Regions from separate parts of the Neobacillus camarae genome, predicted to be linked through region 2. Evidence: a T-box and tRNA genes for the amino acid it is inferred to sense, from the RefSeq annotation. Region 2 holds a T-box; the other holds one or more tRNA genes.

The links. The T-box of region 2 lies ahead of ileS (isoleucine--tRNA ligase). A T-box ahead of a tRNA ligase gene usually reads a tRNA of that ligase, here a tRNA-Ile.
Region 1: it encodes a tRNA-Ile, which carries the amino acid that the T-box ahead of ileS (isoleucine--tRNA ligase) is inferred to sense. The anticodon was not compared.

What each region holds. Positions count from the first base shown of each region.
Region 1 is NZ_JBUCKX010000002.1:79,644-83,846, forward strand. It holds rRNA gene ACY8D0_RS08175 (23S ribosomal RNA) at 1-2,034, opposite strand, end outside; tRNA gene ACY8D0_RS08180 (tRNA-Ala) at 2,119-2,194, opposite strand; tRNA gene ACY8D0_RS08185 (tRNA-Ile) at 2,212-2,288, opposite strand; rRNA gene ACY8D0_RS08190 (16S ribosomal RNA) at 2,382-3,932, opposite strand; gene gyrA (DNA gyrase subunit A) at 4,177-4,203, opposite strand, start outside.
Region 2 is NZ_JBUCKX010000001.1:830,854-835,056, forward strand. It holds gene ACY8D0_RS04055 (cell division protein SepF) at 1-459, shown strand; gene ACY8D0_RS04060 (YggT family protein) at 459-728, shown strand; gene ACY8D0_RS04065 (YlmH family RNA-binding protein) at 759-1,532, shown strand; gene ACY8D0_RS04070 (DivIVA domain-containing protein) at 1,616-2,131, shown strand; T-box leader at 2,183-2,419, shown strand; gene ileS (isoleucine--tRNA ligase) at 2,496-4,203, shown strand, end outside.

The DNA of each region.
Region 1 (4,203 bases), on a different contig from region 2:
GAGACAGTGCCCAGATCGTTACGCCTTTCGTGCGGGTCGGAACTTACCCGACAAGGAATTTCGCTACCTTAGGACCGTTATAGTTACGGCCGCCGTTTACTGGGGCTTCGATTCAGAGCTTCGCTTTGCAGCTAACCCCTCCTCTTAACCTTCCAGCACCGGGCAGGCGTCAGCCCCTATACTTCGCCTTGCGGCTTCGCAGAGACCTGTGTTTTTGCTAAACAGTCGCCTGGGCCTATTCACTGCGGCTTACCGAGGCTATTCACCCCAGTAAGCACCCCTTCTCCCGAAGTTACGGGGTCATTTTGCCGAGTTCCTTAACGAGAGTTCTCTCGCTCACCTTAGGATTCTCTCCTCGCCTACCTGTGTCGGTTTGCGGTACGGGCACCTTTTATCTCGCTAGAGGCTTTTCTTGGCAGTGTGGAATCAGGAACTTCGGTACTCTATTTCCCTCGCTGTCACAGCTTGAGCCTTACGGTGAACGGATTTTCCTATTCACCAGCCTAACTGCTTAGACGCACATAACCAGCAGTGCGCTTACCCTATCCTCCTGCGTCCCCCCATCACTCAAACGATAAAGAGGTGGTACAGGAATATCAACCTGTTGTCCATCGCCTACGCCTTTCGGCCTCGGCTTAGGTCCCGACTAACCCTGAGCGGACGAGCCTTCCTCAGGAAACCTTAGGCATACGGTGGATGAGATTCTCACTCATCTTTCGCTACTCATACCGGCATTCTCACTTCTAAGCGCTCCACCAGTCCTTACGGTCTAGCTTCAACGCCCTTAGAACGCTCTCCTACCACTGACATCGAAGATGTCAATCCACAGCTTCGGTGATACGTTTAGCCCCGGTACATTTTCGGCGCAGAGTCACTCGACCAGTGAGCTATTACGCACTCTTTAAATGGTGGCTGCTTCTAAGCCAACATCCTGGTTGTCTAAGCAACTCCACATCCTTTTCCACTTAACGTATACTTTGGGACCTTAGCTGGTGGTCTGGGCTGTTTCCCTTTTGACTACGGATCTTATCACTCGCAGTCTGACTCCCACGGATAAGTCTTTGGCATTCGGAGTTTGTCTGAATTCGGTAACCCGATGGGGGCCCCTAGTCCAAACAGTGCTCTACCTCCAAGACTCTAACTTCGTGAGGCTAGCCCTAAAGCTATTTCGGAGAGAACCAGCTATCTCCAAGTTCGATTGGAATTTCTCCGCTACCCACACCTCATCCGCGCACTTTTCAACGTGCGTCGGTTCGGGCCTCCATCCAGTGTTACCTGGACTTCACCCTGGACATGGGTAGATCACCTGGTTTCGGGTCTACGACTGCATACTATTTCGCCCTACTTAAGACTCGCTTTCGCTGCGGCTCCGTCTCATCAACTTAACCTCGCATGCAATCGTAACTCGCCGGTTCATTCTACAAAAGGCACGCCATCACCCATAAACGGGCTCTGACTACTTGTAGGCACACGGTTTCAGGATCTCTTTCACTCCCCTTCCGGGGTGCTTTTCACCTTTCCCTCACGGTACTGGTTCACTATCGGTCACTAGGGAGTATTTAGCCTTGGGAGATGGTCCTCCCTGCTTCCGACCGGATTTCACGTGTCCGGCCGTACTCAGGATCCACTCAGGAGGGAACGAAGTTTCAACTACAGGGCTGTTACCTTCTATGGCTGGCCTTTCCAGACCGCTTCATCTACCCCGTTCCTTTGTAACTCCATGTTGAGTGTCCTACAACCCCGAAAGGCAAGCCTTTCGGTTTGGGCTGTTCCCGTTTCGCTCGCCGCTACTCAGGGAATCGCGTTTGCTTTCTCTTCCTCCGGGTACTTAGATGTTTCAGTTCCCCGGGTATGCCTTCAATACCCTATGTATTCAGGTAAAGATGCTGCCCCATTACGGGCAACGGGTTTCCCCATTCGGAAATCTCCGGATCAAAGCTTACTTACAGCTCCCCGAAGCATATCGGTGTTAGTACCGTCCTTCATCGGCTCCTAGTGCCAAGGCATTCACCGTGCGCCCTTTCTAACTTAACCTAAATGGTTTAAAACCTAAAATGGCGATTACTCGGTTTTACTTGGTTTCTTCTATACGATTATCCAGTTTTCAAAGAACGATTTTGGTGGAGCTTAGCGGGATCGAACCGCTGACCTCCTGCGTGCAAAGCAGGCGCTCTCCCAGCTGAGCTAAAGCCCCGTTATGAAAATATAAAATGGTGGGCCTAAATGGACTCGAACCATCGACCTCACGCTTATCAGGCGTGCGCTCTAACCAGCTGAGCTATAGGCCCACATTTAAACTATTGAGGATTGGTCCCTCAAAACTAAACAAACAAAACAGAGGTCAACGTCTTATCAGTCCGTAAGGACTGCATATTCCTTAGAAAGGAGGTGATCCAGCCGCACCTTCCGATACGGCTACCTTGTTACGACTTCACCCCAATCATCTGTCCCACCTTAGGCGGCTGGCTCCTTACGGTTACCCCACCGACTTCGGGTGTTACAAACTCTCGTGGTGTGACGGGCGGTGTGTACAAGGCCCGGGAACGTATTCACCGCGGCATGCTGATCCGCGATTACTAGCGATTCCGGCTTCATGCAGGCGAGTTGCAGCCTGCAATCCGAACTGAGAATGGTTTTATGGGATTGGCTTCACCTCGCGGCTTCGCTGCCCTTTGTACCATCCATTGTAGCACGTGTGTAGCCCAGGTCATAAGGGGCATGATGATTTGACGTCATCCCCACCTTCCTCCGGTTTGTCACCGGCAGTCAGATTAGAGTGCCCAACTGAATGCTGGCAACTAATCTCAAGGGTTGCGCTCGTTGCGGGACTTAACCCAACATCTCACGACACGAGCTGACGACAACCATGCACCACCTGTCACTCTGTCCCCCGAAGGGGAAATTCCTATCTCTAGGAGTGTCAGAGGATGTCAAGACCTGGTAAGGTTCTTCGCGTTGCTTCGAATTAAACCACATGCTCCACCGCTTGTGCGGGCCCCCGTCAATTCCTTTGAGTTTCAGCCTTGCGGCCGTACTCCCCAGGCGGAGTGCTTAATGCGTTAGCTGCAGCACTAAAGGGCGGAAACCCTCTAACACTTAGCACTCATCGTTTACGGCGTGGACTACCAGGGTATCTAATCCTGTTTGCTCCCCACGCTTTCGCGCCTCAGCGTCAGTTACAGACCAGAAAGCCGCCTTCGCCACTGGTGTTCCTCCACATCTCTACGCATTTCACCGCTACACGTGGAATTCCGCTTTCCTCTTCTGCACTCAAGTCCCCCAGTTTCCAATGACCCTCCACGGTTGAGCCGTGGGCTTTCACATCAGACTTAAAGGACCGCCTGCGCGCGCTTTACGCCCAATAATTCCGGACAACGCTTGCCACCTACGTATTACCGCGGCTGCTGGCACGTAGTTAGCCGTGGCTTTCTGGTTAGGTACCGTCAAGGTACCGGCAGTTACTCCGATACTTGTTCTTCCCTAACAACAGAGCTTTACGACCCGAAGGCCTTCATCGCTCACGCGGCGTTGCTCCATCAGACTTTCGTCCATTGTGGAAGATTCCCTACTGCTGCCTCCCGTAGGAGTCTGGGCCGTGTCTCAGTCCCAGTGTGGCCGATCACCCTCTCAGGTCGGCTACGCATCGTCGCCTTGGTGAGCCGTTACCTCACCAACTAGCTAATGCGCCGCGGGCCCATCTGTAAGTGTCAGCTAAAAACCGACTTTCAACCTTTCCTCATGTGAGGAAAGAAATTATCCGGTATTAGCATCGGTTTCCCGATGTTATCCCAGTCTTACAGGCAGGTTGCCCACGTGTTACTCACCCGTCCGCCGCTAACCAAAAGGTGCAAGCACCTTAAGATTCGCTCGACTTGCATGTATTAGGCACGCCGCCAGCGTTCGTCCTGAGCCAGGATCAAACTCTCCAAGAAAGTTGATATAGCTCATAAAAGTTAAAACGTTGGCTTCGTTTCGAAAGAAACGAATGTTTATTGTTGACGTATTTGTTTGTTTAGTTTTCAAAGACCAATTTTCCCGTCACTCATAAGCGACTTTATTAATATACCACCCGGTTCACTATAAGTCAACATCTTTTTGTGAATTTATATGATGATGATCTTACAAAGTGAATGGTATAAAAAAAGGAACATCCAATAGGATGTCCCTTTTTCATGTTTATTCCTCATTTTCCTCAGGTAAGTC
Region 2 (4,203 bases):
ATGACGATTAAATCAAAAATAAAGACATTTTTCTTTTTAGATGATGATTATAATGATGAAACTACCAGTGAATACACGGAACCGGCAGAACCAATCAAATCGAGGAAGCAGCCTGTTAAAGCTCAGAATGTTGTCAGTATCCAAAGCGTGCATCAGCAATCCGCCAAACCGGGAAAGGCTTCGAAAGTGATTTTAGTCGAGCCGCACTCGAGTTCAGAGGCGCCGGAAATTGCTGATCATTTAAAAAACCGCCGTGCTGTTGTGGTGAATCTGCAGCGGATTGATAAGGAGCAAGGAAGACAAATTGTCGATTTTTTAAGTGGTGCTGTGTATGCGCTCGGTGGGGACATCCAGAAAATCGGCTTGAGCATTTTTTTGTGTACTCCCGATAATGTAGAGGTGTCGGGGAATATTTCTGACCTTTTACCTGAACCGGAGAATCCAAATACAAGGTGGTAATGATCATGGCACTTATTTTTAGTCTATTGCAGCAACTGATTTCCCTGTACTCTTGGGCGCTAATTATATATATCTTAATGTCCTGGTTTCCAAATGCAAGAGAGACATCGATAGGTCGGTTCCTCGCAAATATTTGTGAGCCTTATTTGGAACCGTTTCGAAAAATTATCCCTTCAATTGGGATGATTGATATCTCTCCAATTGTTGCGTTCCTTGTTCTGAAATTTGCCAGCAGCGGATTGCACAGCGTTTATCTTTGGCTCGCGTAAGAATTCAAGTTGTAGGTTGTGTGTGTATCTATGAATATTTATCAGCATTTTCGCCCCGAAGAACGGGAATATATTGATCAAGTACTACAATGGAAAAGCTATGTTGACCGTCAATATAGTCCTAAAATCACCGATTTCCTTGACCCCCGGGAGCAGCATATCCTGAAGACAATCATTGGTGAAAGTTCTGAAGTCAAATACGGGTTTTTTGGGGGAAGGGAAGAAACGGAACGAAACAGGGCCTTGCTTTTCCCCGATTATTTATCAATGGAACCTAATGATTTTCAGATTAGTTTATTTGAAGTCGACTACCCTAAAAAATTTGTTACGATTGAACACAGGCAGGTATTAGGTACGCTTATGTCCCTTGGATTAAAGCGCGGCAAGTTTGGTGACATTTTAATTCATGACGGTCGCATCCAATTTTTTGCGGCCAAAGAAATAAGTGATTATATTAAACTTAATGTCGATTCTATAGGCAGGGCAGGAGTGAAATTAGTAGAAATCCCAATGGAACAAGCGATCATTTCAAATGAAATGTGGGAGAGCCATGAACTGACTGTTTCCTCGTTACGGCTGGATACCATCATTTCGGGTGCCTGCCATCTGTCGAGGCAAAAGTCGCTTACCCTTATCCAGCATGGTCTTGTCAAAGTAAACTGGACCCAACAGGAAAACCCCTCGTTTCCATGTGCTGAAGGGGATTTAATTTCAGTCCGTGGCCATGGCAGAACCAAATTAATGGGGATAGAAGGTAAGACCAAAAAGGATAAGTGGAAAATTTTGATTGGTGTCCAAAAATAATTTGAGATTTTTGGAGGATTTTAAAAAAACTTGTCGAATAGAAGTTAATACATATAGTGTAGAGATTGCATGGAGGTGGCATTATGCCGTTAACGCCGTTGGATATTCACAACAAAGAGTTTAATAAAGGGTTCAGGGGCTATGATGAAGATGAAGTAAACGAGTTTTTAGACCAGGTCATTAAGGACTATGAATTAGTGCTTCGTGAGAAGAAAGAATTGGAAGAGCGTCTGAATGAAATGCAAGACCGGTTAAGCCATTTTACCAATATTGAAGAAACACTTAATAAATCCATAATCATTGCCCAAGAAGCCGGTGAGGAAGTCAAGCGCAATGCACATAAAGAAGCAAAACTGATCATTAAAGAAGCGGAAAAAAACTCCGACCGTATTGTCAATGAATCACTTTCCAAGGCAAGAAAAGTCGCGATGGAAATCGAGGACTTAAAGAAACAATCAAAGGTGTTCCGTACGCGGTTTAAGATGCTTATTGAAGCGCAGCTTGATATGCTTAATACGGATGATTGGGACCACCTGCTGGAGTATGAAGTGGATGCTACTGAGCTGAAGCTTCAGGAAGAGGAAGATTCATTGGCTTGACGAATAAGGAATTTGTAGCATATAATTTGTTAACAAGCATCTAATGAATAACCATTGACGATGACAGGGACAGTACGATTCTTTATGCTTTCAAAAGCGAGCCGGTGAGGGTGGAAGTCCGGTAAAGCAGTAGAATTGGAAAATCACCCTTGAGTTCTAAAGCCGAACTTCTTTTAGGACAGTAGACTTTAGCGTTTAATTTCACGTTACGAAACTTGAGAGGATGGAACATTTGTTCTGTCTACCAGGGTGGTACCGCGGGAATAAATAAACCTTCTCGTCCCTTTTTGGGGATGAGAGGGTTTTTTTTATTGGTCAAATGGCAATTCTGTTTTTATGAAAGTGTACAGGAGGAAGAAAGAACATGGAATACAAAGATACGTTATTAATGCCGCAGACGGAATTTCCGATGCGCGGCAACCTTCCAAAACGCGAGCCTGAAATCCAGGAGAAGTGGGAGGAAATGAATATTTACCAAAAGGTGCAGGAACGTACAAAAGGCCGTCCAATGTTTGTCCTGCATGATGGACCTCCATATGCCAATGGGGATATCCATATGGGCCATGCCTTAAATAAAATTTTAAAGGACTTCATCGTCCGTTATAAATCAATGAGTGGATTTCAAGCCCCTTATGTGCCAGGATGGGATACTCATGGTCTTCCGATTGAGCAAGCGTTGACCAATAAAGGTGTAAAACGTAAAGAGATGACCGTCGCGGAATTTCGTGAATTGTGTACAAAGTATGCTTATGAACAAATTGAGAACCAGCGGTCACAGTTTAAACGTTTAGGGGTCCGGGGGGATTGGGAGAATCCATACATTACCCTTAAGCCGGAATATGAAGCACAGCAAATCAAGGTCTTTGGTGAGATGGCCAAGAAGGGCTATATTTATAAAGGCAAGAAGCCGGTTTATTGGTCTCCGTCCAGTGAGTCTGCATTAGCTGAAGCTGAAATTGAATATCAGGATAAGCGGTCGCCGTCAATTTATGTGGCTTTTAAAGTAAAAGACGGCAAACAAGTCCTTGACACTGACACGGAGATTGTCATTTGGACCACAACTCCATGGACTATTCCTGCAAACTTGGGCATTTCTGTCCATCCTGACCTCACATATGTAGTGGTGGCGGTAAATGGCCATAAATATCTGGTGGCAGAAAGCCTTTTAGAAGCAGCTTCAAAGGAAATCGGCTGGGAAGATGCTTCGGTAATTAAAAAAGTGAAGGGGAATGAACTGGAAAATATCATCTGTTCCCATCCGTTATATGGCCGCGATTCTTTGGTGATGCTGGGTGAGCACGTCACAACAGATGCCGGTACCGGCTGTGTTCACACCGCTCCAGGCCATGGGGAAGATGACTTCATAATTGGTCAGAAGTACGGCTTGGATGTTCTTTGCCCTGTTGATGATAAAGGACATATGACAAATGAGGCACCAGGATTTGAAGGTCTATTTTATGAGGAAGCCAACAAACCAATCGGCCAAGCATTAGAGGAAGCCGGAGCCTTATTAAAGCTATCATTCATTACCCACTCTTATCCACACGATTGGAGAACGAAAAAACCGGTAATTTTCCGTGCCACTGCACAGTGGTTTGCTTCTATTAAAGATTTCCGGGAGCAATTGCTGGATGCCGTCAAGGAAACAAAATGGGTGCCGGCCTGGGGAGAAACTCGGCTTTATAATATGGTCCGTGACCGTGGTGACTGGTGCATTTCCCGTCAGCGTGTATGGGGCGTTCCAATCCCTGTCTTTTATGCGGAAAACGGGGAAGAAATCATTACTGATAAAACCATTAACCATATATCAGAATTATTCCGAGAGCATGGATCGAATATCTGGTTTGAACGGGAAGCGAAAGACCTGCTCCCTGCCGGTTTTACGCACCCTGGAAGTCCTAACGGCACATTTACCAAGGAAACAGATATCATGGATGTTTGGTTTGATTCCGGTTCTTCCCATCAGGCGGTTTTACTTGAAAGAGAAGATTTAACACGTCCGGCAGACCTTTATCTCGAAGGTTCTGACCAATATCGCGGCTGGTTTAACTCGTCCCTGTCCACAGCAGTTG